DNA from 3 places in the Pseudomonas sp. GW821-FHT01E05 genome. Region 2 is predicted to be linked to each of the others. Evidence: predicted binding sites of a transcription regulator. Region 2 holds the regulator's gene; each other region holds the start of a gene.
What was found. Region 2 encodes sigma-54, which starts transcription at its own class of promoters, with help from an activator protein. Its sites were predicted from a motif close to ANTGGCATNNANNTTGCTNT; they were not measured.

Region 1 (10,478 bases), on a different contig from region 2:
ACAGCGGTTCAACCTGCGTGAGCGCGACATCCACACGCTCGGTGCGCATTTTGTTCACTTCTCGGCGCAGACACGTATGAGCGGCGTCGACATGGGCAACCGGCAGATACGAAAGGGCGCGGCCGAAGCGATCCATAAACATGTTGACGCCCTGGGCGGCAACTTTCCGGAGAAAGTGCAAGCCATCGTCGACGACGTTGCCCGCCGTGGCAGCACGCCGCTGGTGGTGACAGACGGGCTCAAGGTTCTCGGTGTCATAGAACTCAAAGACATCATCAAGGGCGGCATCAAGGAACGCTTTGCCGAACTGCGCCGCATGGGTATCAAGACCGTGATGGTGACCGGTGACAATCGGCTTACCGCAGCGGCAATCGCTGCCGAAGCGGGGGTCGATGACTTCCTGGCCGAAGCGACGCCCGAGGACAAACTGCGGTTAATCCGCAGTCACCAAAGCGAAGGTCGACTGGTCGCGATGACGGGCGACGGCACCAACGATGCACCGGCCCTGGCTCAGGCCGACGTTGCGGTGGCCATGAACTCGGGTACCCAGGCTGCTAAAGAGGCCGGCAACATGGTCGACCTCGATAGCAACCCGACCAAGTTGATCGAGGTGGTGGAAACGGGCAAGCAGATGCTGATGACCCGAGGCTCATTGACCACCTTCTCGATCGCCAACGACATCGCGAAATACTTCGCGATCGTCCCGGCCGCTTTCGTCAGCACCTATCCGCAGCTCTCCGCTCTTAACATCATGGGGCTCGCAAGCCCGAACTCGGCGGTCTTGTCCGCGGTGATCTTCAATGCACTGATCATTGTCTTCCTGATCCCGCTGGCGTTGAAAGGCGTCAAGTACCGCCCCGTCGGAGCAGCGTTGCTGCTGCGCCGGAACCTGTTGATCTACGGTCTGGGCGGCGTGATCGTGCCGTTCATTGGTATAAAACTAATCGACATGACCTTGTCGGTTGTCGGTCTGACTTGAAGGAGCGCTCACATGTCATCCTTGCTCCGTCCGGCATTGACACTGCTCATCGTACTTTCTCTGATGACCGGCGTGGCCTATCCGCTGGCCATGACCGGCATCGCCAGACTGATATTCCCGCAGCAGGCTGCGGGCAGCCTGATCGAGAAGGACGGCAAACCGGTGGGTTCCATGTTGATCGGCCAGGCATTCAGTGATCCCAGGTACTTCTGGAGCCGTCCATCCGCCACGAGCCCCATGCCTTATAACGCCAGCGCCTCGAGCGGATCGAATCTGGGCCCGCTGAACCCGGCCCTGGCCGACGCCGTCAAGAGCCGCATCGCAGCACTGCGCGCAGCCGACCCGAGCAACAGTGCGCCGGCACCGGCTGACCTGGTCTACAGTTCTGCCAGTGGACTTGACCCACATATCAGTGTCGTTGCCGCCGACTACCAGGCCGCCCGGGTCGCGCGGATCCGCAACCTGCCACTCGAGCGCGTGCGCGCACTGATTGTCGAACACTCCGAAGGCCCGCTGCTGGGGTTCCTGGGCGAGCCGCGGGTCAACGTCCTGGCACTGAACCTGGCACTCGACGCCGCACGCTGAGAGCCGACTCATACACGGTGGTCCTGATGGACGGACAACGCCCTGACCCGGATCAATTGCTGGCGCAGATTCGCGAGGAGGAATCGCAGGCGAAGCGCGGCCGACTGAAAATTTTTTTCGGTGCCAGCGCCGGTGTCGGCAAGACATACGCGATGCTCGTCGCCGCCCGTGCAGCGCAAGAGCTGAATGTCGATGTGCTGATTGGCGTGGTCGAAACCCACGGTCGCGCCGAGACACAAGCGCTGGTTTCCGGGCTCCAGCAGCTGCCGCTCAAACAAGTCCTCTACAAGGATCGCACGCTGACTGAATTCGATCTCGACGGTGCGCTTGAGCGCAAACCGAAACTGATCCTGATCGATGAGCTGGCGCATTCCAATCTCGCCGGCTCCAGGCACCCGAAACGCTGGCAGGATGTCGAGGAACTGCTCAGCACCGGCATTGATGTCTGGTCGACGATGAACGTCCAGCATCTTGAGAGCCTGAATGACATTGTCGGCGGCATCACCGGGATCCGGGTGTGGGAGACGGTGCCCGACCACGTGTTTGACAGCGCAGACGAAGTGGTCATCGTCGATTTGCCACCCGACGACCTGTTGCAGCGTTTGAAGGAAGGCAAAGTGTACCTGGCGCATCAAGCCGAACACGCGGTGCACAATTTCTTCCGCAAGGGCAACCTCATAGCGCTGCGAGAATTGGCTCTGCGCCGAACGGCCGACCGGGTCGACAACGAGATGCTGCAATACCGCCAAAGCGGTGCGGTACAGCCCGTCTGGGGCACACGAGATTCCTTGCTTGCCTGCGTCGGCCCTGGGGAGCGCACAGAGAAAACCGTGCGCTCGACCGCGCGTCTGGCGGCCCAACTCAATGTGCCCTGGCATGCCGTCTACGTCGAGACACCCGCATTGCAACGCCTGCCCGATGTCGCACGCCAGCGTGTCCTGCGCACCTTGAAACTCGCCCAAGAGATGGGGGCGCAGATTTCGACCCTGGCCGGCCAGGACGTTGCCCAGACCCTGGTCAAGTATGCACGACAGCACAACCTCTCCAAGGTCGTGCTTGGGCGTGACGATACGCCGCGCCGATGGCCCTGGACTCGCATGCTGGCGGATCGGATCGGTGAGCTTGGAAGCGACCTGGACGTGGTTCAGATCGCACTCCCGGCACAACAACGTACTCGACCCGAGAAGGCCACCGTCGGCAGCGAGAATCGCGTGGTGTGGCCCGCCTACGCCATGAGTGCTGCGATCTGTGCGGCGACCACCTTGCTCGCCACGCCCCTGTTGCAGGTATTCGAACTGACCAATATCGTGATGCTGTTCCTGCTCGCGGTCGTCGGCATCGCGGTTCGCTATGGCCGCGGTCCGGCGGTTCTCGCAGCATTCCTCTCGGTTGGTGCGTTCGACTTCTTCTTCGTGCCACCGCGTTTTTCGTTCACCATCAACGACGCCCAGTACCTGGTGACCTTCGGCGTAATGCTCGTTGTGGCACTGGTGATCGGTCAAATGACTGCCGGCCTGACCTACCAGGCACGGGTAGCGCAAAAGCGCGAAGATCGCATACGAGCGCTGTATGAGATGTCCCGGTATTTGTCCGCAGCACTCATGACCGAGCAAGTGGCCGAGATCGGCACGCGTTTCCTCGCAGACGAATTCAACGCACGATCGGCGTTGCTCGTTGCCGATGACAACGACAAGCTGCAAGCGCCGATGACCACCGGCGATGCTCCTGAGGTCGACTCTGCCATTGCCCAGTGGTCCTTCGATAAAGCCGAGGCAGCCGGATACGGAACCGATACCCTGCCGGCGAGCCCGACCCTCTATCTGCCGCTATCGGCGCCAATGCGCGTACGCGGTGTACTGGCGATACAACCGCGCGACTCAACTCGTCTGGCCGTTCCGGAGCAGCGACGCCTGCTCGACACGTGCGCGTCGCTGTTAGCCATCTCGCTGGAAAGAATCCATTACGTCAATGTCGCTCAGGACACCACGGTTCAGATGGAATCCGAGCGCCTGCGTAACTCGCTGCTGGCTGCGATCTCGCACGACCTGCGAACACCCCTTGCGGCGATGGTCGGATTGGCGGAGACACTGACGCTGACCAAGCCCCCGTTGACCGGCGAGCCCGTTGAGATTGCCCATGCGATACGTGAATCAGCGCTGCGCATGAACACTCTGGTTAACAATTTGCTCGACATGGCACGACTTGAATCAGGCGCGGTTGCACTGAATCTCCAGTGGCAGCCCCTGGAGGAAGTAGTGGGCAGTTCGCTGAGGGCCGTTCGCCCTGCTTTAGGCGCGCGCCCGGTGCAGGTGTCCCTACCTGAGGACCTGCCGCTGGTCCAGATTGATACTGTTTTGATCGAGCGAATTCTCGTCAACTTGCTTGAGAACGCCGGCAAGTACACACCGCCCGACACGCCCATCAGAATTGGCGCTGAAGCGACCAGTGACACCATTCAATTATGGGTCGACGACTTTGGTCCTGGATTGCCGCGAGGACACGAGGAAGCGATATTCAGCAAGTTCGAGCGTGGTAAAAAGGAAAGCGCAATCCCGGGCGTCGGGCTAGGACTTGCCATCAGCCGTGCCATCGCCCAGGTCCATGGCGGAACGGTTCACGGCGTCACGCGTCCGGATGGCGGTGCGCGTTTCACGCTGAGTCTGCCACGCGGCGAGCCACCCGTTATCGAACAGCCTGTGGAGCCGACTGACGAGGACCAACCATGAGCGAAACGGCGCTGCGTGTCCTGATCGTTGAGGACGAAATTGAAATCCGGCGCTTCGTGCGCATGGCGCTGCAGGCCGAAGGTCTGCTGGTGTATGAGGCAGAGTCGCTGGAGCGTGGTCTCATTGAAGCCGGGACACGACGTCCCGACCTCATTGTGCTTGACCTCGGACTGCCAGATGGCGATGGGGTCGATCTCATCCGGGATCTGCGGACGTGGTCGCAGGTCCCGATTATTGTCTTGTCGGCGCGTAGTGCCGAGTCCGCGAAAATCGTTGCGCTGGATACCGGTGCCGATGACTATCTGGTCAAACCCTTTGGCACCGGTGAACTGCTCGCGCGAGTCCGGGCCCAGTTGCGCCGGAGCGTGAAGGGTGTTGAAAGCACCTCGATCGTGACCTTTGGTGACGTGCGGATCGATATGGAACGGCGTGTCGTGGAGCGCTCCGGCGTCCCCGTGCATCTGACGCCACTGGAATACCGCCTGCTGACTCATTTGTGCGCCCATCCAGACCGTGTACTGACGCATCTGCAATTACTCAAGGCGGTCTGGGGGCCTAACCATCAAACAGATACGCAATATCTGCGAGTATTCATGGGCGGTCTGCGCAAGAAGATCGAAGTGGACCCCTCGCAGCCGCGCCACCTGATCACCGAGACCGGTGTCGGCTACCGTTTTCTTCCTTGAGCGGAGCCTTGATATGGTGGGCCCCTTACGCTCCAAACACCTGTCTCGACACCTCAAGGGTGTGCAACGGCATGGCCTGCCTCTGCATCCGGAAACGACGGAGTCGACATGATCTATCGCATAGCCGCCGACGGGCTGGTGCTGCTCCATTTGCTGTTCATTCTCTTCGTGCTGTGCGGCGGGCTACTGGTGCTCAAATGGCGCCACCTGTGCTGGTGGCACTTGCCCGCTGTGGCTTGGGGGGCGGCGGTCGAGGGCTTCCAGTGGCCCTGCCCGTTGACCGGATGGGAAAACCACCTGCGTCTGGCCGCCGGAGAAGCCGGCCATGGTGCCAGTTTCGTTGAGCATTATCTGTGGCCGCTGATTTATCCGGCCGGGCTGACACCTGGCATGCAGGTATGGCTGGGCGCTCTGGTGCTGGTGGTCAATGTGCTCGTCTACCTGTTGCTGCTGAGGCAGTGAAAGGAGACACGTGTGCAATACGCGTCCTGATCCAGTGGCGTTGTCGCAAGCCACAAAAATACGGCTGCACAGGGCCTTCGCAAACGGCTACAGATGAGCCGCAAACGCATCCCGAACCAGATTTGCCCCAAAAAAGGAACCGGACTAGTAATTCGCACCCTTCTGGTTCAATGCGCCTGGGTGATAACTGGCCGGGCGAAGCCAATGGGTGTCTTCAAGAGTTCCGGAAAAGCCCGCGTTGTAGCGTTTCAACCCCTGCGCCGCTAACCGTTTCCCGGGATCGAAATACCTCGCGCCGGAACTGGCATGAAATCTGCTCTTCTACTGACAAACCCGCCGAACTCTCCGGCGGACGTCCCAAGTGGTCACCGCCGACCACCCGCCTCAACAGGCATGGGACGGGTGAACCAGGCAGCGCGGCCTCGGTTAATCACCCCACCAGACATCAATGAATACCAGGCAAAGACGCCTGGAGCTGCTAAACGGCTCCAGGCGTTTTTTTTTGGTTTTTTTCTGGCCATGCCAAGGCAGCGGCTTCGACAGAGGAAAGGCTATGAACGCTATCGTCACCCCGATCAAAAGCGAAACACTGGTCGTTATCGGCAACGGCATGGTCGGCCACCATTGTGTCGAGCAACTGATCGAGCGCGGTGCACTCGCCCACTATCACGTGCATGTGTTCGGTGAGGAGCGTCAGCGTGCCTACGACCGCGTACACCTCTCAGAGTATTTCGGCGGCCGTGATGCCGAGTCCCTCGCCCTTGGCGATGCCGATCTGTATGCCCGCCATGGCGTGCAGTTGCACCTCGGGGTTCAGGTACTTGAAATCGACCGTGAGCATAAGGAAGTGGTCACCAGCGCCGGACGCCAGGCTTATGACCGCCTGGTGCTGGCCACCGGTTCCTATCCCTTTGTGCCGCCGATCCCCGGCGCCGAGGGACGTTCGCGGCTGGTCTACCGCACCCTGGACGACCTCGACGCGATCCGCGAAGCCGCCACCCATGCCCGGCGTGGTGTGGTGGTAGGTGGCGGTCTGCTTGGTCTTGAAGCCGCCAACGCCTTGAAGTCCCTGGGGCTGGAAGCCCATGTCGTCGAATTCGCCCCACAACTGATGCCGGTGCAACTGGACGCCAGCGGCGGCGAGGCGCTGCGGGCACGGATCGAGGCCTTGGGTGTCGGCGTGCACCTTTCGCGAGCGACCCAGGAGATCGTCATTGGTGAAGAATATGCCTACCGCATGAACTTCAACGATGGCGAGTTTCTTGAAACCGACCTGATCGTATTCTCCGCCGGCATCCGCCCCCAGGACGCTGTCGGTCGCAGCGCTGGACTGGAGGTGGCAATCCGCGGTGGTCTGGTGGTCGACAATCATTGCCGCACCAGCGACCCCGACATCTTCGCCATCGGCGAGTGTGCGTCCTGGAACGGCAGCATCTTTGGCCTGGTCGCGCCGGGCTACAGCATGGCGCGTAACGTTGCCGCAAATTTGGCCGGTCAGCACTACGAGCCTTTTACCGGCGCAGACATGTCGACCAAGCTCAAGCTGCTGGGCGTCGATGTCGGTTCGATCGGCGATGCTCACGCGACCACACCCGGAGCCAAAAGCTACCGCTTCATCGACGAAGCCAGCGCCAGCTATCGGCGCCTGGTGGTCTCCGCTGACGGCAAGCACGTGCTCGGCGCAGTGCTGATCGGCGACAACAGTTACTACGACACCCTCCTCCAGTACGCGCAGAACGGCATCGCGCTGCCCAAGGACCCGTCCAGCCTGATCCTGCCGCTGTCGGACGGCGCTCCGACACTGGGCGCCGATGCGCTGCCGGACACCGCCACCCTCTGCTCCTGCCATAACGTCACCAAGGGCGCGGTGTGCTGTGCGATCGACGCCGGCTGCACCGATCTGGGCGAACTCAAGGGCAAGACCAAGGCCGGCACCGGTTGCGGCGGTTGCAGCGCGCTGCTCAAACAGGTCTTCGAGCATGAACTCAGCGCCCGTGGCGTCGCCGTCGACAAAAGCCTGTGCGAACACTTCGCCCACACCCGCCAGGAGCTGTACGCCCTGGTGCGGGTGGAAGGGATCATCAGCTTCGACGAGATGCTGGCCAAGCACGGCCGTGGCCACACCGGCTGCGATATCTGCAAACCCGCGGTGGGCTCGATTCTCGCCTCGTGCTGGAACCAGCCGATCATGGATCCGTCCTTGGTGCCCTTGCAGGACACCAACGACACCTTCATGGCGAACATGCAGAAGAACGGCACCTATTCGATCATCCCGCGCATCGCCGCCGGCGAGATCACCCCGGACAAACTGATCGCCCTCGGCGCCGTGGCGAAAAAATATGACCTCTACACCAAGATCACCGGCGGCCAGCGCATCGACCTGTTCGGCGCCCAACTGCATCAACTGCCGGACATCTGGGGCGAGCTGATCGAGGCCGGTTTCGAGACCGGCCACGGCTACGGCAAGTCGTTGCGCACGGTGAAATCCTGTGTCGGCAGCACCTGGTGCCGATACGGCGTGCAGGACAGCGTTGGCATGGCGCTGATTCTGGAGAACCGCTACAAGGGCCTGCGCGCGCCGCATAAATTCAAGCTTGCAGTGTCCGGCTGCACCCGCGAATGCGCCGAAGCGCAGAGCAAGGACATCGGTGTGATCGCCACCGAGAAAGGCTGGAATCTCTACGTCTGCGGCAATGGCGGCATGCGCCCGCGTCACGCCGAGCTGCTGGCCACCGACCTGGATGACGACACCCTGCTGCGCTACATCGACCGGTTCCTGATGTTCTACATCCGTACTGCCGACAAACTGCAGCGCACCTCGGTCTGGCGCGAGAGCCTGGAAGGCGGTCTGGATTACCTCAAGGAGGTGATCATCGAGGACAGCCTGGGGCTGGGTGCTGAGTTGGAGTCGCAGATGCAGTTGGTGATCGACCGTTACGAATGCGAATGGGCCAACGCCATCAATGACCCGGAAAAGCTCAAGCGTTTCCGCACCTTCGTCAATGACGAACGCGGCGACCCGGATATCCATTTCGTCAAGGAACGCGGCCAGCGTCGCCCGGTGCACGCCACCGAACTCCATCTGATTCCCGTTACCGAGGAGGTGCTCTGATGAGCCAGTCAAACGTCGTCCGAATCGAACCCCACCGCGCCAGCGAAAGCCCTGCGCACTGGCGGGCGCTGTGCAGCCGTCACGACCTGGTCGCCAATTCAGGTGTCGTCGCCTGGATCGATGGCGCCCAGGTGGCGCTGTTTCACTTGCCCGATGCCCAGGACAAAACCCTCTACGCCATCGACAACCGCGACCCGAAGTCAGGCGCCAATGTCATTGGCCGAGGTATCGTCGGCAACCTCAAGGGCGATCTGGTGATTGCCTCGCCGCTGTACAAACAGCACTTCCGTCTCGAAGACGGCAGCTGCCTGGAGTATCCGGAACAAAGCTTGCGCGTCTGGCCGGTGCGGCTGAACGGCGATGTGGTGGAGATTGGAGTAAGCGCGGGCGCTTGAGTGACAGGACTCGGCCCGCAGGTAGACATTCACAGGAGCGTTCCCCATGAAGACCGTTGCACAACTATTGAAGTTGAAAGCCACGCAAAATCAGGTCCACACCATCGCCCCGGATCAGATGGTGCTGGAAGCGCTGAGAGTGATGGCTGAAAAAAATGTGGGGGCTCTACCGGTCATGGAGGGGGGCCAGGTGGTAGGTGTCATCAGCGAGCGCGACTACGCGCGCAAGATTGTTCTCCAGGGGCGCTCCTCGGTCGGCACGCCCGTCAGAGACATCATGAGCGCGCCAGTGGTGACAGTGGACTCCCGTCAAAGCGTCGAGACCTGCATGGGCATCATGACCGACAGCCATCTGCGCCACTTGCCGGTGGTGGAGAACGGACAACTGCTGGGCCTGCTGTCCATTGGTGACCTGGTTAAAGAAGCCATCACCGAGCAGGCCGATCTGATCCGCCAACTGGAACAGTACATTCGCGGAGATCTATGGAGCCTCCCGGCCGTGGGCATCGCGCGAGCACCTGAGCCGCATGCTGCAGAAGTCGGCCACTTGCCGTGAGTTGAACAGCGCATAAAAAAATGCCCCTATCTTGCGATACGGGCATGTTCTGAAACCACCAGACAGAGCCTGCGGTGATCAGGCTCAAACGGCACGGTCAATTTCATCCAGTACGCATCGCCTTTACTCAGCATGACCCGCCCTGCCCTGGCCTATCGGCTGAAGAAAAACCTGATGAAAGCCTGAAGGCGACTGCCCGGCCAAGGTGCATCGCGGTCGGTGACCCGGACTTGCTGCCCCTTATCAGCGCGACGGAGTCACCCGTGTGCTGTGCGCTGCAGAACTCTCGGTGTGGCTTGGGCATACACCGTTCCCATTGAATAGCTGCCGATAAGGCAAATCTGCCAATGACAAACGTCGGATTGTCGGCGAATTCGCCCTTTTCACTGTCCGGGCACACTCCTGCGATCTGTCGATAGCAAAGCCTGGCAGACAATTTGCTAAGGGATAACCAGGCATGAGCCATCAACGGCGATGGCTTCGCAAACACCATGGGCAACGGCGTCCGCTCCTCCTCCGCATTGCGGAAGGTGAGCGTGCGCCGTTTTTGCTTTCATCCTGGCAATGTAAGGATTATCCATGTCCGCTCAAGGAATGCTCCATTCGACTCACGCCGCAGCGAACCGGAGCGAGGGGGTCGGCAAACCCCGTCGCCCGACAGGCACGGCATTCGGCAAGGCATTGTTCGAACCCGGTAGAGCCCTTCTCGAACGCAGTCGAATCGGCGCCTGGTTACCGCTTGGATTAGCCCTCGGCGCCTGCGGTTTCGCGCTCGCCGACCAGCCCGCCAGCGCACTGACCCTGATACCTGGCGTACTCTACCTGGGCTGCGCCTGGCACCTGCGCGAGCGCCACCAACGCCGACTGCAGACGTTCTGGAACACCGAACTGGCACGGCTACTGCGCAGCCCCCGGGATGCCGATTCGGCGACGCTACTGATGGCCGGCAGTATGCAATTGCGCAACAGCGAACGCTT
Region 2 (10,478 bases):
CAGCAGCAAAGCCAGGATGCCAGCCAGCAAGAAAAGGCCGACACCGATTTCCAGGGTGCGGTTTTGCATCAGAAATCTCCAAACATCAAGGCGGTCAGAATAAAGTCGAGGCCGAGAATGGCCAATGAGGCATACACCACCGTCTTGGTGGTGGCACGACTGATCCCCTCGGATGTGGGCTCACAGTCATAGCCTTGAAAAACGGCGATCCAGGTCACTACAAAAGCGAAAACGATGCTTTTGATAACACCATTGAGCACATCGCCGTGGAAACTCACGCTATTTTGCATATTCGACCAGTAGGAGCCTTCATACACTCCAAGCCAGTCGACAGCTACCCAGGAGCCACCCCAGATCCCTACCACGCTGAAAATTATCGCCAGCAGCGGTAGCGAAATGAAGCCGGCCCAGAGGCGCGGGGCAATGATGTACTTGAGCGGGTCCACGCCAATCATTTCCAGACTGGAGAGCTGCTCGGTGGATTTCATGTTGCCGATTTCGGCGGTCAGGGCCGAACCGGCACGCCCGGCAAACAGCAAGGCGGTGACCACCGGCCCCAATTCACGCAGCAACGTCAGCGCAACCATCTGCCCGACCGCCTGCTCCGAACCGTAGCTGGACAGGATATTGAAGCCTTGCAGTGCCAGTACCATGCCGATGAATATCCCGGAGACCACAATGATCACCAGGGACATCACACCCACCGAATGCAATTGTTTTACCAGCAGGCCAAACCCGCCGCCGATGCTCCCGCGACCCAGCAGTGTGTGAAACAGAAACAGCGTCGAACGTCCCAGCGACTCGACAATGTCGATGCCGGATCGACCAAAGAGGCGAATCCTCTCGATTAATGAAGTCTTGTGCATCAGCGCTTCCCCAGAAGATCTGCGCGGTAATCCTGCGCCGGGAAGTGGAACGGAACCGGGCCGTCTGGATCGCCTTTCATGAATTGGCGAATGCGCGGGTTGTCGGTGTTCATCAATTCCTCAGGAGTCCCTTGCCCCAACACTTGTCCATCGCCGACCACATACAGGTAATCGGCAATGCTCGCCGTTTCGGCCAAATCGTGGGAAACCACGATACTGGTGATCCCCAGAGCGTCATTAAGCAGACGGATCAGGCGCACCAGTACGCCCATGGCGATAGGGTCCTGCCCGACAAAGGGTTCGTCATACATGAGAATCAGCGGATCGAGGGCAATGGCTCGTGCCAACGCGACGCGACGTTTCATGCCGCCCGACAGCTCGTCAGGCATCAAATCGATGGCACCCCGCAGCCCCACCGCCTGCAATTTGAGCAGAACGATGTCGCGGATCATTTCATCCGGTAATTGGGTATGAACGCGCAACGGAAAGGCAACGTTCTCGAAAACGTCCAGATCCGTGAACAATGCGCCGCTTTGAAACAACACGCCCATTTGCTTGCGCGCGTCGAACAGGTCGCTGCGCGATAGCTTCGGCAGGTTCTGACCGTTGACCCAGACTTCACCGGCGCTGGGCCGCAACTGCGCGCCTATCAGGCGTAACAGCGTGGTTTTACCGCAGCCGGAAGGTCCCATGATGCCGGTGACCTTGCCTCGCGGAATGCGAATATCAACGTTATTGAAGATGCTGCGCGCACCGTGCTTGAAGGACAGTCCCTTCAGCTCGACCGCGTAGGCGTTATCGGCACTCATCTAAACTCCTTGCGATGCAGCCTCTCACTAGGACGCCTGGCTCCCTAGGCAGGCCGAACTGGCGGCGAACTATATCACTGCTGATGCAGAGCGCCCAAGGCCGAAGCCGTGCCTGTTCAGGATCAAGACAGGCAAATCACGCAAAGCCCGACGAACTTACGTGAGGGAACTGATCATTACCGTTATAATCGCCGCCTTTTCATCTGGGTATACGATTTCTGATATGAGCCAATCCAGCGACCTGATTCAATCAGCACAACGTACCATTCGCCTCGAAACTGAAGCTGTAGAAAGCTTGCTGGCTCATATCGACGCAGATTTCGTACGCGCTTGCGAGATGATTCTGGCCAGCAAAGGCCGCGTGGTTGTGGTCGGCATGGGCAAGTCAGGGCACATCGGCAATAAAATTGCCGCAACCCTGGCCAGCACCGGCACCACGGCATTTTTCGTACACCCGGCGGAAGCCAGCCACGGTGACATGGGCATGATCACCCGCGACGACATCATCCTCGCCCTGTCCAATTCCGGCTCTACCAATGAAATCGTCACCCTGTTGCCTCTGATCAAGCGAATGGGCATTCAGTTGATCAGCATGACCGGCAATCCCGAGTCGGCACTGGCCAAGGCCGCAGAGGTCAATCTCAATGTTCACGTCGAGCACGAAGCCTGCCCGCTGAACCTGGCGCCGACGTCCTCCACCACCGCAGCCCTGGTAATGGGGGACGCACTGGCGGTCGCCTTGCTTGAAGCACGGGGTTTTACCGCTGAAGACTTCGCCTTCTCCCATCCGGGCGGTGCCCTGGGTCGTCGCCTGCTACTGAAAGTGGAAAATGTCATGCACTCGGGCACGGAACTGCCTCAAGTGCCGCGCGGCACCTTGCTCAAAGACGCCTTAGTGGAAATGACCCGCAAAGGCCTTGGCATGACCATGATTCTCGAGGCCGACGGGCGTCTGGCCGGGATCTTCACTGACGGCGATTTGCGTCGAACACTGGATCGCACCATTGACATCCACAGCACCACCATCGATGAAGTGATGACCGTTCATGGCAAAACCGCGCGCGCCGAAATGCTCGCGGCCCAGGCCCTGAAAATCATGGAAGACAATAAAATCAGCGCACTGGTGGTGGTCGATAGCGATGATCGCCCGGTTGGCGCCTTGAATATGCACGATTTGCTGCGTGCGGGAGTAATGTAATGAGCACAGACCTACTGCTACGCGGCAAAAACATCAAACTCGCGGTTTTCGACGTCGACGGCGTACTGACTGATGGCCGCCTGTACTTTCTTGAAGACGGCAGCGAATTCAAGACCTTCAACACTCTCGACGGCCAAGGCATCAAGATGCTGATGGCCGCGGGCGTACAGACTGCCATTATCAGCGGCCGCAAGACCCCGGTGGTCGAGCGCCGCGCGAAAAATCTCGGTATTCCTCATCTTTATCAGGGCCGCGAAGACAAACTGGTGGTACTGGACGAGCTTCTTGCTCAACTCAACCTAAGCTATGAACAAGTCGCCTACCTGGGTGACGACCTGCCCGACCTTCCCGTGATTCGTCGTGTCGGTTTGGGTATGGCGGTCGCCAACGCCGCCAGCTTCGTTCGTGAACATGCGCACGGCATCACTCAGGCCCGTGGCGGCGAAGGGGCTGCGCGCGAATTTTGCGAGTTGATCCTGCGCGCCCAAGGCAGCCTTGAAGCGGCCAACGCCGCCTACCTGTAGAGCCACCTATGCTGAGCAAAAAAACTCGCAACATTCTGATTTTCGGAGTCATCACCGCCCTGTTCGCAGCCGTTGGCTACTGGAACATCAGCCCGGAACGCTTTCTCGAGCGGCCGGCGGCAGTCGTCGACGAAAACGCTATCGACTACTACGCCATCAACGCCCACAGTGTGCAGTTTCTGCCCGATGGCAAGTTGCAGTACGAAATGACTTCCGACAAGGTCGAACACCTGAAAGCGACCGAAGTGACGATGCTGACCAAGCCCGACTTGCACATCTATCGCGGCACTACTTTCCCCTGGCACGTCCAGAGCGAACGCGGCGAAGTCAATCCGGACGGCACTGAAGTAGAACTGATTGATTCGGTACGTATTGCACGTACCGACGAGAAAGATCGTACGACCATTATTACCAGTAGCCGTATGACCGTATTCCCTCAGAAGCAATATGCGCAGACCGAGCAAGCCGTTAGAATCGACGGCGCTGGTGGCGCGACTACTGGCAAGGGAATGAAAGCGTATTTGGAAGAAGGCAGGATGCACCTGCTATCGAACGTAAGAGGACAGTATGAGGCTCGTTAAAACCCTCCCTATTTTGCTCAGCCTGAGCGCAGCACTGGGAAGCGTGAGCGCCTGGGCTCTGCCGACTGATAGCCAGCAACCCATCCGCATTCAGGCCGACGACGCTCAGTTGGACGACAAGAATGGCGTGGCCACCTACAAGGGCGACGTGATCATTACCCAGGGCTCGATGAAGATCACCGGTAATACCGTGACCATCACTCGCACCCCGGCAGGTGAAATCGACGTAGTGACCTCGGTGGGCAACCTGGCTTACTTCGAACAGCTGCAAAAGGCGACTGATCCAAAGCCTGTCCAGGCTTATGGTGTGACCATTCAGTATCACGCCGCGCAAAACCGTATCGTGCTGATCGACAAGGCCAAAGTGATCAACGACGGCAACACCACCGAAGGTGAGAAAATCGTCTACGACACCGTCAAACAGGTCGCTAACGCCGGTCGCGCCACCGGCAACAAGGTCACCCAGCAACGTCCGCGGGTCGACATGGTGATCCAGCCGAAAAAGAAAACTGACGAGCAGAAGGCCCAGTAATGGCAACTCTGAAAGCTCAGCATCTGGCCAAGAGCTACAAGAGCCGCCAGGTCGTGCGTGACGTCAGTCTGTCCATCGACAGCGGCCAGATCGTCGGCTTGCTCGGCCCTAACGGTGCCGGCAAGACCACCTGTTTCTACATGATCGTCGGGCTGGTCCAGGCCGATCAGGGTCGCGTACTGATCGACGACCTGGACGTCAGCCACCAGCCGATGCACGGCCGCGCACGGGCCGGCATCGGCTATCTGCCGCAAGAAGCATCGATCTTCCGCAAGCTGTCGGTTGCCGATAACATCATGGCCATTCTTGAGACCCGCAAGGAACTCGACAAGGCCGGACGTCGCCAGGAGCTGGAAAGCCTGCTGCAGGAATTCCACATCAACCATATCCGCGACAACCTCGGCATGAGCCTCTCCGGTGGCGAACGTCGTCGCGTGGAAATCGCCCGAGCCCTGGCCACCGCACCGAAGTTCATCCTGCTCGATGAACCGTTTGCCGGTGTGGATCCGATCTCGGTGGGAGACATCAAGCAGATCATTCATCACCTGAAGGCCAAGGGCATCGGCGTGCTGATCACAGATCACAACGTCCGTGAAACCCTGGATATCTGCGAGACCGCCTACATCGTTAACGACGGTCAACTGATCGCCGAAGGCGACTCCGCCACCATCCTGGCCAACGAGCTGGTCAAGGAAGTGTATCTGGGCCATGAGTTCCGCCTGTAAGCGCTGAGGTGTTGGGCAAGTCGTCAGAGCGCCGCTATCAATAAAACCCTATAAATTTTATTGTTACCGCGCTTTAGGCAAACACGCGCCCTCAGGTGTTCAGCCAATAGTCAGAGCGCCAGTAGCAATGAGATCCTGTAAATTTTTATTGTTACCGCGCTCTAGGCAAACACTTCAGTTTCAGGCATATAATTTGCTTATGTTTGGCGCTTCGGCGCCCTGTAGTGGATGGCGCATGTGCGCCGGCAAATAAGGTGTTAAGCCCCTGCCATGAAACCATCGCTAGTCTTGAGAATGGGCCAGCAGCTGACGATGACACCGCAGCTGCAACAGGCCATCCGCCTGCTCCAATTGTCGACCCTGGACCTGCAACAGGAAATTCAGGAGGCACTGGAGTCCAATCCGATGCTCGAACGCCAGGAAGAAGGCGACGACTTCGATAACGCCGACCCTCTGGCCGACAACGTCGAGCAGAAAGCCAATACCGATGTTCAGGAACCCTCTTACCAGGAAACCGCCCCGACGGTGGATAACCTCGAGGAAGGCGACTGGAACGAGCGCATCCCCAACGAATTACCTGTCGACACCGCTTGGGAAGATGTTTACCAGACCAGTGCCAGCAGCCTGCCGAGTAACGATGACGACGAGTGGGACTTCACCACCCGCACATCGGCCGGTGAGAGCCTGCAGAGTCATTTGCTCTGGCAACTGAACCTGGCACCGATGTCCGATACTGATCGCCTGATCGCCGTTACCCTGATCGATTGCATCAACAATCAGGGCTACCTGGACGAAACTCTTGAGGAAATCCTCGAAGCCTTCGACCCGGAACTGGACATCGAACTGGACGAGATTGAGGCCGTCCTGCACCGCATCCAGCAATTCGAACCCGCCGGTATCGGTGCGCGCAACCTCAGCGAATGCCTGTTGCTGCAGCTGCGTCAAATGCCAGCCAAAACACCTTGGCTGACCGAGGCTAAACGCCTGGTCACCGACTTCATCGACCTGCTTGGCAGCCGTGACTACAGCCAGCTGATGCGCCGTATGAAGCTCAAAGAGGACGAACTGCGGCAGATCATCGAGCTGGTGCAAAGCCTCAACCCGCGCCCGGGTTCTCAAATCGAATCCAGCGAAGCCGAGTACGTCGTCCCCGACGTCATCGTACGCAAGGACAACGAACGCTGGCTGGTGGAGTTGAATCAGGAATCCGTGCCGCGCCTGCGGGTCAACCCGCAGTACGCCGGTTTCGTGCGCCGGGCCGACACCAGCGCCGACAACACCTTCATGCGCAACCAGTTGCAGGAAGCGCGCTGGTTCATCAAAAGCCTGCAAAGCCGCAACGAAACCCTGATGAAAGTCGCCACCCAGATCGTCGAGCATCAACGGGGCTTTCTCGAGTACGGCGATGAGGCGATGAAACCGCTGGTGCTGCATGACATCGCCGAAGCGGTCGGCATGCACGAATCGACAATTTCCCGGGTCACCACCCAGAAATTCATGCATACCCCGCGCGGCATCTACGAACTGAAATATTTTTTCTCCAGCCACGTAAGCACCTCTGAAGGCGGTGAATGCTCGTCTACAGCGATCCGCGCGATCATCAAAAAACTGGTTGCAGCGGAAAATCAGAAAAAGCCGTTGAGTGACAGCAAGATCGCTGGTTTACTGGAGGCACAAGGCATTCAGGTAGCCCGTCGCACCGTCGCCAAATACCGCGAATCCCTTGGGATCGCGCCTTCGAGCGAACGTAAGCGTTTGATGTAACGGGCCACGCCACAGCGTTCCAGTGGCAGGCATTTCTGCCTGCCGCTTTATGCACTGGCAACGAAGGAGAAGCTGTATGCAAGTCAACATCAGTGGACACCAACTGGAAGTGACCGAACCCCTGCGCATCTACATCGGCGAAAAACTCGAACGATTGGAAAGGCATTTCGACAAGATCACCAATGTGCAAGTCACGATGACCGTCGAAAAGCTGAAGCAGAAAATCGAAGCTACCTTGCATATCCCCGGCAATGAAGTGGTCGCCAACGCCGAGCATGACGACATGTACGCGGCAATCGACGCACTCACCGACAAGCTGGATCGCCAACTCAAAAAGCACAAGGAAAAGACCCAGAGCCTCCTCCAGGGCGCAACAGGTCGTTAACACTCCCAACCCATGATTCGACTTGAAAACATCCTGACCCCCGGCCGTTCTTTGGTGAACGTGCCGGGCGGCAGTAAAAAGCGCGCCCTCGAGCAAATTGCCAACCTGATCAGCCGCGAAGTGCCGGATCTGGGGATGCAAGATGTCTTCGAGAGTCTGATAGCCCGTGAAAAACTTGGTTCAACCGGTTTTGGCAACGGCATCGCCATTCCCCACTGCCGCCTCAAAGGCTGCGAATCGCCCATCAGTGCCTTGATGCACCTGGACGCCCCCATAGATTTCGACGCCATCGATGGTGCTCCGGTCGACCTGCTGTTTGTCCTGCTGGTCCCGCAAGCCGCTACCGATGCGCATCTGGAACTGCTTCGGCAAATTGCCAGCATGCTTGATCGCAAGGAAGTGCGCGAAAAACTTCGCAGCGCCGCAACTAATGAAGCCCTGTACCAGGTTGTCCTGGACGAGCAGAACGGTCATTAATCATGCGTTTGATCATTGTCAGCGGCCGATCCGGCTCCGGTAAAAGCACGGCCCTCGATGTATTGGAGGACAACGGTTACTACTGCATCGACAACCTGCCGGCCGGCCTGCTTCCGGAATTGGCCGAACGTGCGTTGATTCACACTGAACTGGCGCAACCGCTGGTTGCGGTTTCCATCGACGCCCGTAACTTGCCCAGCCATCTGTCGCGCTTTCCGGAGCTTTTGGAAGAAGTGCGCAGCCGGCACATCCAATGCGACGTGCTGTATCTGGACGCCGACGAGGAAACCCTGCTCAAGCGATTCTCGGAAACCCGTCGACGCCACCCCCTGAGCACCGCCAATCGGTCGCTCGCCGAAGCCATTGATGATGAAACCAACCTGCTTGGGCCGATTGCCGACCTCGCTGATCTGAAGCTCAACACCACCCATCTGAACCTGTATCAACTGCGCGATACCATCAAACTTCGCCTGCTGAACCAGCCGGAGCCGGGCACGGCGTTTCTGGTCGAATCTTTCGGCTTCAAACGCGGAATGCCGGTCGATGCTGACCTGGTATTCGATGTGCGCTGCCTACCCAATCCATACTGGAAACCGGAGTTGCGCGATCAGTCCGGGCTGGACCAGCCGGTTGCCGAGTATCTGGCTGCTCAGCCGGATGTCGAAGAAATGTTCCAGGATATCTCTGCGTATTTGCTGAAATGGCTGCCCCGCTTTGCCGCCAGCAACCGCGCCTACGTCACCATTGCCATTGGCTGCACCGGCGGGCATCACCGCTCCGTCTACCTGACCGAACGTCTGGGCCAGGCTCTACAAAAGTCCCTGAAGAACGTCCAGGTTCGCCACCGCGACCTAAGCTAAAGGATTCACACCGCGATGCCCGCTCTGGAAATTGAAATCATCAACAAGCTGGGTTTACATGCCCGAGCATCTGCCAAGTTTGTCGGCGTAGCAGGTCAATATCCCTGCCAGATAAAAGCCGGACGTACCCCTGAATCCATGGTCGATGGCAAAAGCATCATGGCCATGATGATGCTCGCTGCCGGTAAAGGCACCAAAATCCATCTCTGCACTGAAGGCGAACAAGAACAGGAAGCGCTGAATGCGCTGGTTGCGCTGATCAATAACTTCTTCGACGAAGGCGAATAAAAGCTCGGCGGCCCGAGCCTTCGGCGGCGCCTACGCAAGCGCGGTATTCATGACTGTCATCAGACAGAACCCGATACACAGCCCCAGGCTGGCCAGCTTGTCGTGGCCATTGCACGGTGACTCTGGGATCACCTCGTGAGTCACCACCAGCAGCATCGCGCCTGCAGCCAACGCCAACCCCAGTGGCAAGAGCAACTCGGCCAGACTCACCAGCCAGGCACACAACAACGCGAAGACCGGCTCAACCAAACCTGAAGCCGCGCCGACCAGGAACGCCTTGACCCGCGACATCCCTGCCCCGGCTAATACCAAAGCGATCACCAAACCTTCCGGCACATCCTGTAAAGCGATGCCCATGGCCAAACTGTCGGCGTCGGGCATCCCACCGCCGGCAGACACACCGACCGCCATGCCTTCCGGGATGTTGTGAGCAATGATGGCAAATACAAATTGCCAGATCCGCGGAGCAATCACCGGATACTCCCACAAAAAAAGGCGCGCCTCCCATTGGGTGACGCGCCTTCGCTTGAAGCTGCGGTCGTTTAGCTACCGGCCACTGTCATCCGCTCGATCAGCACTGACCCCGTACGAATATTGCTGCGCAATTCCAGGTCATTACCAACGGCGATGATCTGCTGGAACATGTCACGCATGTTGCCGGCGATGGTCACTTCTTGCACGGCGAACTGAATCTCGCCGTTTTCCACCCAGAAACCCGAGGCACCACGGGAATAGTCGCCAGTCACCATGTTCAAGCCCTGACCCATCAATTCGGTGACCAGCAGCCCGCGCCCCATGCGCCGCAGCAGCGCAGCCTGGTCTTCATCGCCATGGCTAACGAACAGGTTATGCACGCCACCAGCGTTGGCGGTGCTCGGCATGCCCAGTTTGCGACCGGAGTACGTGCCCAGCACGTAAGAAACCAAATGACCGTTCTCGACGAAAGGTTTGGCGTAAGTTGCCAGACCGTCGCCATCGAAGGCCGAACTACCCAGGCCACGCATCAGGTGTGGCCGTTCATCCAGGGTCAGCCATTCAGGGAACAGCCGTTGGCCCAACGTACCTTCGAGGAACGACGATTTTCGGTACAGATTGCCGCCGGAGATCGCCCCGAGAAAACTGCCGAACAAACCGCCAGCCAGTTCTGCGGAAAACAGCACCGGCACTTCGCAGGTTGGAACCGGACGCGCGCCCAGACGACTGGCCGCCCGTTGCGCAGCACGCTGGCCGATGCTGACCGGATCAGCGAGCAGTTCGCCCTGGCGATTCACGTCATACCAGTAATCGCGCTGCATCTGGCCATCGGCTTCGGCAATCATCACGCAGCTCAGGCTGTGACGGGTCGACGCGTAACCGCCGATAAATCCGTGACTGTTGCCATACACACGGCAACCCTGATGGGTGCTCAGGGATGTGCCATCGGCGTTCTTGATTCGGCTGTCGGTGGCAAACGCCGCCGCTTCACAGGC
Region 3 (10,478 bases), on a different contig from region 2:
AAAGCCCGGCGCGATGTAACGCTGATAATGAGCTTCAGACAGCAGGAAAAACTCCCGATCAATGGCATCACGCAGCTGCGGCAGGCTCCAGCCGCGAAACTCGGGCATTAACACCATGCCGTAGGCGTCCAGTTGGCTGATGACCCGCGCGCCACGGGCAATCAACTGATAGGCCCAGCAATATTCGGACTGATGGGGCACGAAGCGGATTTTTCGCTGCTCCAGCTGCTGACGCAGCCGTTTGGGGTCGAAAATTTCCAGTTTGCCGGCCATCACCTGCACCAGCAGCTGCTCCAGACGCAGCCAGACCGCACGTTTTTCTTCCTCGTTGTAGCCGTTCCAGTGAATCACTTCATGGTGGAAACGCTTGCAGCCACGGCATACCAGATCACCGTAAACAGTGGAGCAGAGGCCGACGCAGGGGGTCTTGATGGTCTGATTGGGCATAGGTAAGCAGAACGTGAGAAGCAAAACAGGTCGGCATGTTAGCCCTTTGTCTAACATTCATCACCCCTCAAAGTTCAGAGGCTAACTTACCTTAAAATTTTTTTTGCCGTAGAATCAGCCAGCCTTTTAAGGCGCCAATGTCCGTTAGAAGCTGTTTTCAAAGCGTCACGAGCACAGTCGTTCCTTCAGAGCGGTGTTGGCGAAGGGTTTTTCCAGCGGGGAAAAGCCCAACGCCAACCCTCATCAGCTCCCCGTTCTGCAGGCGTAAAACTTTGAAAGCAGCTTCTGTAAGGAATTGCCGGTAATTCTGGCTAAGTGGCCCACAACGCTACGCAGCGCATGAGTACGGCAATTTCGGGATGAGCGTCCCGGACACCCATTTGGGACCACTGATGAGGGTAATAACTGTGCTTGAAGCCTACCGCAAACATATCGAAGAGCGTGCAGCACTGGGTATCGTTCCCCAGCCGCTTAACGCCGAACAAACTGCAGGCCTGGTCGAGCTGCTGAAGAATCCCCCGGCTGGCGAAGAAGCTTTCCTCGTTGACCTGATCACCAATCGCGTACCGCCTGGCGTGGACGAAGCAGCCTATGTAAAGGCCGGTTTCCTCTCTGCTCTGGCCAAAGGCGAAGCCACTTCCCCTCTGCTCGACAAAAAGCGCGCTGTTGAACTGCTTGGCACCATGCAAGGCGGCTACAACATCGTGACGCTGGTTGACCTGCTCGACTCAGCCGAACTGGCTCCGGTCGCTGCCGCGCAACTCAAGCACACCCTGTTGATGTTCGATGCTTTCCACGACGTCGCGGAAAAAGCCAAGAACGGCAACGTTCACGCTCAAGGCGTATTGCAATCCTGGGCTGACGGCGAGTGGTTCAAGAACCGCCCTGTTCTGGCCGACAAGATCAGCCTGCGCGTATTCAAGGTCACCGGCGAAACCAACACCGACGACCTGTCCCCTGCTCCTGATGCCTGGTCCCGTCCAGACATCCCGCTGCACGCCCTGGCCATGCTGAAAATGGCCCGTGACGGCATCGTGCCTGATGAGCAAGGCGTCACCGGTCCCATGAAGCAGATCGAAACCATGCGCGGCGAAGGCTTCCCGATCGCCTACGTCGGCGACGTAGTGGGTACCGGTTCTTCGCGTAAATCGGCCACCAACTCGGTGCTGTGGTTCTTCGGCGACGACGTTCCTTACGTGCCGAACAAGCGCGCTGGCGGTTTCTGCTTCGGCAGCAAAATCGCTCCGATCTTCTACAACACCATGGAAGATGCCGGCGCACTGCCAATCGAATTCGACGTGACCAACATGAACATGGGCGACGTGATCGACCTGTACCCTCATGCCGGTAAAGTCACCAAGCACAACAGCGACGAAATCCTGACCACCTTCGAAATGAAGACCCCGGTCCTGCTCGACGAAGTCCGTGCTGGCGGTCGTATTCCGCTGATCATCGGCCGTGGCCTGACCGAGAAGGCGCGTGCCGAGCTGGGTCTGCCGCCGTCCGATCTGTTCAAGAAGCCGGAAGCTCCGGCTGAAAGCACCAAGGGCTTCACCCTGGCGCAGAAAATGGTCGGCAAGGCGTGCGGCGTAGCTGGCGTTCGTCCAGGTACCTACTGCGAACCGAAAATGACCACCGTCGGCTCCCAGGACACCACCGGTCCCATGACCCGTGACGAACTGAAAGACCTGGCGTGCCTGGGCTTCTCGACCGATCTGGTAATGCAGTCTTTCTGCCACACCGCGGCTTATCCAAAGCCGATCGACGTGACCACCCACCACACCCTGCCAGACTTCATCATGACCCGCGGCGGTGTTTCCCTGCGTCCGGGTGACGGCATCATCCACAGCTGGCTGAACCGCATGCTGCTGCCGGACACCGTCGGTACCGGTGGTGACTCCCACACCCGTTTCCCGATGGGGATCTCCTTCCCGGCCGGTTCCGGTCTGGTCGCTTTCGCCGCAGCCACTGGCGTGATGCCACTGGACATGCCGGAATCGATCCTGGTTCGCTTCAAAGGCAAAATGCAACCGGGCGTCACCCTGCGTGACCTGGTTCACGCCATTCCTTACTACGCGATCCAGGCTGGCCTGCTGACCGTAGAGAAGAAAGGCAAGAAGAACGCCTTCTCCGGCCGTATCCTGGAAATCGAAGGTCTCGACAACCTGAGCATCGAACAGGCATTCGAACTGTCCGACGCCTCGGCCGAGCGTTCCGCTGCCGGTTGCACCATCAAGCTGTCCAAAGAGTCGATCACCGAGTACCTGAGCTCCAACATCACCCTGCTGCGCTGGATGATCGGCGAAGGCTACGGCGATGCGCGTACTCTGGAACGCCGCGCTCAAGCGATGGAAGCCTGGATTGCCAACCCTGAGTTGATGGTTGCCGATGCTGACGCCGAATACGCTGAAATCATCGACATCGACCTGGCCGACATCAAAGAGCCTGTGCTCTGCGCGCCGAACGATCCGGACGACGCCCGTCTGCTGTCCAGCGTTGCTGGCCAGAAGATCGACGAAGTGTTCATCGGTTCGTGCATGACCAACATCGGTCACTTCCGCGCTGCCGGTAAACTGCTGGATCAGGTCAAGGGTCAGCTGCCAACCCGTCTGTGGCTGTCGCCGCCGACCAAAATGGACGCTCACCAGTTGACCGAAGAAGGCTACTACGGCATCTACGGCAAGGCTGGCGCGCGCATGGAAATGCCGGGCTGCTCGCTGTGCATGGGTAACCAGGCTCGCGTTGAACCGAACTCCACCGTAGTGTCGACATCGACCCGTAACTTCCCGAACCGTCTGGGCGACGGCGCAAACGTCTACCTGGCTTCGGCTGAGTTGGCGTCTGTTGCTTCGATCCTGGGTCGCCTGCCGACCGTCGAGGAGTACATGGCCTACGCGAAGGAAATCGACACCATGGCCAGCGATGTCTATCGCTACCTGAGTTTCGACCAGATCGCCGAGTTCCGTGAAGCTGCTGCGAATGCCAACATTCCGGTCATTCAAGCCTAACGTTACAACGCTATAGAAAACGCCGCGTATCTTGCGATACGCGGCGTTTTTTTATGCCTGCTGATCAGTCCATGCCTTCAGCGCCTCCTGAACCGCGCCGTCCACACTCAAACCACTGAGTATCACCTGCGAACGCTCGGTCACCGGCAAGGCCCGCAATGCCTCTTTGGCCTCGTGCTTCAAACGCGCCAGCACCAATCGCTTGCCTTCAACACTGACATGCCCAAAGAACTCCTCCAGCGCCTCGATGCTGGTGCCGTCCAGGTCAGGCGACTCTTCCAGACTCAAAATGACCGTATGAATCGGCTCTTCACTGTGACGTATCAATCTGAGCGCCCCGCCCAGGATCCGTTCGACATTGGCGAAAAACAGCGGCTCACCGGGGCGAAGAATGATCATCCCGGGAATTTTCAGGGCCAAGGGATGGCGTTGCAGATCGACGTAATCATGCCCTCCACCCATTTGCCCAAGGATCTGGATATCTGCCGAGGACATCTGCCTCAGCATCAGCACGACACTGATGGCGACCGCCACCAACAATCCATCCAGCACACCGAGTACCAGCACCGCCACCACGGCACAGGTGACCAGCAATCGGTCGCGGCGCCAGACAAAATAGCGCCCTAATGGCTGCAGGCTCAGCCCGCGAGCCAGGGCATGAATGACGATGGCCGCCAGCACCGGCTCCGGTGTCAACGCAATGTACGGCAGCACCGTCAGCACGATGGCCAGCACCACCAATGCGGCGATGCCACCTGCCAGGCGCGAGTCGGCACCCGCCGCCTCATTGGCAGAGGTCGCCGAATAACCAGCGCCCGCCGGCATACCATGAAACAGGCCGGAAATCAGATTAGCCGCCCCAAGCGCGAGCAAATCCCGGTTCGACGACACCCGATCGCCGTGCTTGAGGGCAAAGGAGCTGATCGAGCCGTACGACTCGGCATACAAGATCATGACCATGGCAAAGCCCAACTCACCCAGGCGCAACCAGTCGGCGAACGGCAACACCGGAAGATTCGGGATCTCCAGCCTCAAATCAATCACACCGATCAACTTCACCCCATAGGCCGGAAGGTTCAGCCATTGGCCAGCCGCAATACCGACCATCACCACCAGCAGTCCTCCCGGCAAGCGTTTGACCCGTGCGAACAGCCATAACAGTGCCAAGGCTAGCGCTGCAACGCCGGCACCGGCCCGGTTCCAGTGCGGTAACTGCTCCACTAACTCAGGCAGAAAACGGATCAGATTGCTGTTGGTCAGGTGCACGCCGACGATACTGGCGACCTGCTTGATGACGATGGTGATCGCCAGACCAAACGTAAACCCGCGCAATACCGGCTTGGCGATGAAGGACGTCACGCTGCCGAGCTTGAGCAGCCCCGCCAGCAGAAAGAACGCCCCGGTCACCAGCACCAGAGCGATCGCCAGCGTCAATCGCAGCGCTGAATCGCCACCCGCCAGCGTCACGGTCGCCGCCGCCAGCACCGCTGCCGAAGAGGACGTCGCGGAAACAATGGCGTAGCGGCTGGTACCGAACAACCCATAACAGAGCAAACCGGCGAACAATGCGATGACCCCGGCCTGAGGTGGTAACGCCGCGATGCTCGAATAGGCAACGGCTTCAGGCAACAGCAAACCAGCAATCGACAGGCCTGCAAGCAGATCCCGCGTGCGGTTTTGCGGTGGTGGTGCAGCCTGCTCCGGGGGGGACGCAGAGATTGGCGCGCGCGGACTAATCAGCAATCGGACCGACCCAGCCCGGCAGATATCGGGCTTCCTGACTGCGTGCAAGAGTCAGGGCTCTGTCCTGAAGTTTCGGGCCCTGATCGTTGATCAGTTCACTGGCAATCCGGCTGCGGAAAAAATCAGCCCAGAGAAACTCACTGAAGGGCGTCGCGTCCTTGGCGTAACCACCGGCACGTCGCAACTGCCCGGCCAGGCTGCGATAGGGATCGTCTTGCAAATCGGCGATACGCCGAGGGATGGCCTCATATGGACGCCTTTCGCCCTGGGCGTCGTAGGGGTGTGCCCACTGGTTAAAGTTCATCACATTCCAGAACGTCACCGGCTCGACAAAAGACAAATCCTTGAGCACCAGCAGCGCTACGAACTTGACCTCTTCTTGTAGCAGCGCCAAACCGAAATGATGGTGATCGACGATGTAATAACGCCCTTCAGGCCCCAGAATAGAGGGAAACCAATGATTCTCCAGCGCCGCAGCGCGCTCCTTGCGTTTGAGTTTTCCCCAGTCCTTGCGCTTGGCATTCACTTCGGCCAGGCCGACGGTGAGCTGCGTTGGATGCAGTTTTTCCAGCTTACCGGTGATCAGTTGCGGATGAGCACGAGCCATGTAGAGCCTCCAGATGAGAAAGCCCGAAACGTTTGGCGAGTTCACCTGTTTCTAACAGCAAGAACTGCACGGCGCGGGGCATAAGTCCCAAGCTTAGACGGCAATGGCGCTATGGCCTTGATACCCATCAAATATTCAACGAATCGGTAAGGCAACGTCAGCAAAACCGCCACAGCGCATTGCACGCTAAATCGGCGTCCGTCACTTTGTTCAAGCGCACGCTTATGAGTCGAGGGTCGGCCTGGAGGTCCAGGCTGACCCTGCACAGGCTCAGGCGGTGAGCGAATAAATCAACGCCGAAATCGCCACCAGGCCGACCAGTGTCACGAAGACGTTGGAGGCCTGGCCGCGATACGCAGCCATGGCCGGCACACGACGGATCGCATACATCGGCATCAGGAACAGAATCGCCGCGATGACCGGGCCACCCAGGGTCTCGATCATGCCCAGGATGCTCGGGTTGAGCGTCGCGACGATCCAGCACACCACCAGCATGAAGGCAGCGGTCATGCGATCCAGAGTCTTCGGTGCCGGGCGACGGCCACTCTTGACGATCAAGCCCTTCAGGCCTTCGCTGGCGCCAATGTAGTGCCCCAGGAACGACTTGGAGATGGCCACAAAGGCAATCAGCGGTGCGGCGAAAGCAATCGTCGGGTTGCTGAAGTGGTTGGCCAGGTACGACAGGATCGACAGGTTCTGCGCCTTCGCTTCAGCCAATTGCGCTGGCGACAAAGTCAGCACGCAGCTAAAGACAAAGAACAGCACCATCACCACCATCAAGCCGTGGGCGCGAGACAGGATCTGCGAGCTGCGCTCTTCAGCATGGGTGCCATAACGACGCTTCTGGTCCACCGCAAACGCCGAGATGATCGGCGAATGGTTGAACGAGAACACCATCACTGGAATCGCCAGCCACAGCGTGTGCAGCAAGGCCGAAGGCTCAGGCAGCGTGGTCGCAGTGGCGAGAATGCCGCCGGTCCAGTGCGGAACCAGGAACACTGCCAGGAAAAGCAACGCAACGATGAACGGATAGACCATCAGGCTCATGGCCTTGACGATCGCCTGTTCGCCACAGCGCACCACTGCCAACAGGCCGAGAATCAGCACGAACGACAGAATCGCCCGCGGTGGCGGCATGATGTGCAACTGGTGCTCGAGGAAACTGCCCACGGTGTTGGTCAGGGCTACGCTGTAGATCAGCAGAATCGGGAAGATGGCGAAGAAATACAACAAGGTGATCAGCGCGCCAGCCTTGATCCCGAAATGCTCTTCGACCACTTCGGTGATGTCCGCACCCGCACGGCCGGAGAGCACGAAGCGGTTGAGGCCGCGGTGCGCATAAAATGTCATCGGAAACGCCAGCAGCGCCAGAATCAACAGCGGCCAGAAGCCGCCTAGACCAGCGTTGATAGGCAAAAACAGGGTACCCGCACCGATTGCCGTGCCAAACAGGCCCAGCATCCAGGTAGTGTCATGACGATTCCAGCTACTTAGGCTTGCTGGTACCGCCGCATCAAAGCGTTCGTCGACGCTATTGGCCTGATCATTCATCCGGTCGGATCTCCGCATTCCGGTCATTTGCCACACAGCCGGAGCGAGTCAGAAAAAGCTGACAGGCAGCGCCCCGGCCGTAACAGGGGCGCGATTCTCCGGGATTAATCAACAGAAGCAAAGACTTAGCTGAGAAGCGGTAAAGCGGATGAGCTTGACCGCCAGAAATTTGCTGTGGCAGCAACGCCCTCATCGCAGTTCAGCTCGGCTCCTACAAAAAAGCCGGAACCAAGGCTAATGCCAGTCAGTTAAGCGAACGCAGCCTTTGTAGGAGCAGCCGGTCGACGCTCGATTGCTCGCGATGGACCTGAGGGCGACGCGTTTATCCAGCAAACACGCGTCATCGTTAACGTCCATCGCGAACAAGCTCGCTCCTACACATACCCTTAACTGACTGGCATTGGGAACCAAGGCTCCTCATCTTTTTTAACCTGCCGGATCACACGCTATAAGCACGCTCGTCATGCTCGGCCAGGTCCAGGCCCACTGTCTCGTTCTCGCCGCTGGTGCGCAGGCCGATGGTCCATTCCAGTACCTTGAGGATGATCAGGCTCACGACAAAGCAGTAGACGAAGGTGAAGCTGACGCCCTTCAACTGAGTCAGCACCTGAGTCACGATATCCAGATTCTCCACATACCCGCCCAATGCAGGAGACGCGAAGACGCCGGTCAGGATCGCACCGACGATTCCGCCAATGCCATGCAGGCTGAACACATCCAGCGAATCATCGTAACCAAGCTTCTGCTTCAACTGGCTGACGCCGAAGAAACATGCGGCCCCGGTGATCAGGCCAATCGCCAAGGCGCCGGCCGGACCGACATAAGCACAGGCCGGGGTGATACCGACGAGGCCGGCCAATGCACCTGAGGCCGCACCGAGCGCGCTGGGCCGACCCTGGATCAGGGATTCGGTGAGCATCCAGCCGACGACCCCGGCGCACGCTGCCACCTGGGTGGTCAGCATGATGATCCCGGCACCGGTATTCACCGCGGCTCCCGAGCCGATATTGAATCCGAACCAGCCAACCCACAGCAGACCGGCGCCCATCAGGGTGAAACCGAGGTTATGCGGTGGCATCGCGACGTTCGGGTAGCCTTTGCGTTTGCCCAGTACCAGGCACGCCACCAGTGCCGCCACGCCCGCATTGATATGCACAGCAGTGCCGCCGGCGAAATCCAGTACCCCCCAATTGACCATCAAGCCGCCGGGGCCGCCCCAGATCATGTGTGCGACTGGCGCGTAGACAAAGGTGAACCACAGCGCCATGAACGCCAGCGCGGCGCTGAACTTCATGCGTTCGGCGAAACCACCGGCAATCAGCGCCGGCGTAATGATCGCGAAGGACATCTGGAACACGCTGTAGACGCCTTCGGGAATACTGCCGACCAGGCTGTCGTGGGTCATGTCGAGCATGAACACTTTGCTGAAACCGCCGACAAAGCTGTTCAGATTGACTTCACCGGCGACCATACCGGTCGCGTCGACGACGATGCTGTAGCCGTAGACCACCCACAGCACACCGATCACCCCGGCGATGGCAAGCAACTGAGTGAACACCGAGAGGAAATTTTTTGCCCGGACCATCCCGCCATAAAACAGCGCCAGGCCCGGAATGCACATCAACAACACGAACATCGTCGCGGTCATCATCCAGGCGGTGGTACCAGTGTCCAGGGTGACATCGGCCGCCGAGGCCAGAGGCGACAGGCACAGTGCCGCGAACATCAGCGTCAGCCGGGAGAAGGTCAGCCGTGAATCAGGGAATGGAATCATTGTCAGCAAGCTCCAGAGCAGGAAAGTCGTCTAAAGGGGGCTGGCAGAGCAAGGAAAGTGCGAGGCCATGAGGCCTCGCGGTGCATACGGGTCTGTGCCCGTTAGGGGTAAAACCGGAGACCTGTAGGAACGGGCTTGCCCTAATGCCGGGCAGTTAAGGGTATGTAGGAGCGAGCTTGCTCGCGATGGGCTCAAGGGCGGCGCGTTGATTCAGCAAGCGCGCGTTATCGTTAACGTCTATCGCGAGCAAGCTCGCTCCTACATACCCTTAACTCACTGGCATTGGGGCTAGCCCACTCCCACAGGTTCCGCGTTTAGTACTGCTGCCCAGGAATCCACGAAGTCCCGGCCAACGGCACGCGGGCCATGGCGGCGGCTTCCACGGTCAAGGCCACCAGATCCTCAGGGTCGAGGTTATGCAGGTGCGACTTGCCGCAGGCCCGGGCCATGGTCTGGGCTTCGAGGACCAACACCCGCAGGTAGTTGGCCAGACGTCGACCGCCCTCCACCGGATCAAGCCGTTTGGACAGTTCCGTGTCCTGGGTGGTGATACCCGCCGGGTCGCGGCCCGCTTGCCAGTCATCGTAGAAACCGGCGGCCGAACCAAGCTTTCGCAGTTCCTCGTCCAGACGTGGATGGTTGTCACCCAGGGCGATCAACGCCGCCGTACCAATGGCCACCGCATCCGCGCCGAGGGCCATGGCCTTGGCCACGTCGGCACCGTTACGGATACCGCCGGAAACGATCAACTGCACCTTGCGATGCATGCCCTCCTCCTGCAACGCCTGCACCGCAGGCGGGATGGCGCCGAGAATCGGAATGCCGACATGCTCGATAAAGACTTCCTGAGTCGCCGCCGTGCCGCCTTGCATGCCGTCGAGCACAATCACGTCGGCACCGGCCTTGATCGCCAGTTTGACGTCGTAGTACGGACGGCTCGCGCCGATCTTCACGTAGATCGGTTTTTCCCAATCGGTGATTTCACGGATCTCGGCGATCTTGATCGCCAGGTCGTCCGGCCCGGTCCAATCCGGGTGACGGCAGGCACTGCGTTGATCGACGCCGATGGGCAGCGTGCGCATCCCGGCCACGCGCTCGGTGACTTTCATGCCCAGCAGCATGCCGCCGCCACCTGGTTTGGCGCCCTGCCCCAGGACGATTTCGATGGCATCGGCCTTGCGCAGATCATCCGGGTTCATGCCGTAACGCGATGGCAGGTACTGATAAACCAGGTGCTGGGACTGTCCGCGCTCTTCCGGGGTCATGCCGCCGTCGCCGGTGGTGGTGCTGGTCCCGGCGATGGTTGCGCCACGGCCCAGGGCTTCCTTGGCATTCGCCGACAAGGCGC

Region 1: the regulator sigma-54 is predicted to act here: its motif matches at 5,739-5,758, upstream of nirB (nitrite reductase large subunit NirB).
Region 3: the regulator sigma-54 is predicted to act here: its motif matches at 9,176-9,195, upstream of AC07W5_RS15000 (ammonium transporter).

The regions. Positions count from the first base shown of each region.
Region 1 is NZ_JBWKWW010000017.1:10,832-21,309, reverse strand. It holds gene kdpB (potassium-transporting ATPase subunit KdpB) at 1-979, shown strand, start outside; gene kdpC (potassium-transporting ATPase subunit KdpC) at 992-1,564, shown strand; gene kdpD (two-component system sensor histidine kinase KdpD) at 1,591-4,290, shown strand; gene kdpE (two-component system response regulator KdpE) at 4,287-4,976, shown strand; gene AC07W5_RS27240 (DUF2784 domain-containing protein) at 5,085-5,438, shown strand; gene nirB (nitrite reductase large subunit NirB) at 5,992-8,550, shown strand; gene nirD (nitrite reductase small subunit NirD) at 8,550-8,945, shown strand; partial or broken gene AC07W5_RS27225 (CBS domain-containing protein) at 8,992-9,426, shown strand; gene AC07W5_RS27220 (methyl-accepting chemotaxis protein) at 10,081-10,478, shown strand, end outside.
Region 2 is NZ_JBWKWW010000004.1:339,530-350,007, forward strand. It holds gene mlaD (outer membrane lipid asymmetry maintenance protein MlaD) at 1-69, opposite strand, end outside; gene mlaE (lipid asymmetry maintenance ABC transporter permease subunit MlaE) at 69-866, opposite strand; gene AC07W5_RS10865 (ATP-binding cassette domain-containing protein) at 866-1,675, opposite strand; gene AC07W5_RS10870 (KpsF/GutQ family sugar-phosphate isomerase) at 1,899-2,873, shown strand; gene AC07W5_RS10875 (KdsC family phosphatase) at 2,873-3,397, shown strand; gene lptC (LPS export ABC transporter periplasmic protein LptC) at 3,406-3,978, shown strand; gene lptA (lipopolysaccharide transport periplasmic protein LptA) at 3,965-4,510, shown strand; gene lptB (LPS export ABC transporter ATP-binding protein) at 4,510-5,235, shown strand; gene AC07W5_RS10895 (RNA polymerase factor sigma-54) at 5,506-6,999, shown strand; gene hpf (ribosome hibernation-promoting factor, HPF/YfiA family) at 7,076-7,384, shown strand; gene ptsN (PTS IIA-like nitrogen regulatory protein PtsN) at 7,397-7,861, shown strand; gene rapZ (RNase adapter RapZ) at 7,864-8,721, shown strand; gene AC07W5_RS10915 (HPr family phosphocarrier protein) at 8,737-9,009, shown strand; partial or broken gene AC07W5_RS10920 (ZIP family metal transporter) at 9,040-9,492, opposite strand; gene pmbA (metalloprotease PmbA) at 9,552-10,478, opposite strand, start outside.
Region 3 is NZ_JBWKWW010000006.1:154,237-164,714, reverse strand. It holds gene AC07W5_RS15025 (DUF1289 domain-containing protein) at 1-447, opposite strand, end outside; gene acnB (bifunctional aconitate hydratase 2/2-methylisocitrate dehydratase) at 855-3,455, shown strand; gene AC07W5_RS15015 (SulP family inorganic anion transporter) at 3,507-5,174, opposite strand; gene AC07W5_RS15010 (ParB-like protein) at 5,188-5,805, opposite strand; gene AC07W5_RS15005 (serine/threonine transporter) at 6,076-7,356, opposite strand; gene AC07W5_RS15000 (ammonium transporter) at 7,796-9,130, opposite strand; gene AC07W5_RS14995 (FMN-binding glutamate synthase family protein) at 9,445-10,478, opposite strand, start outside.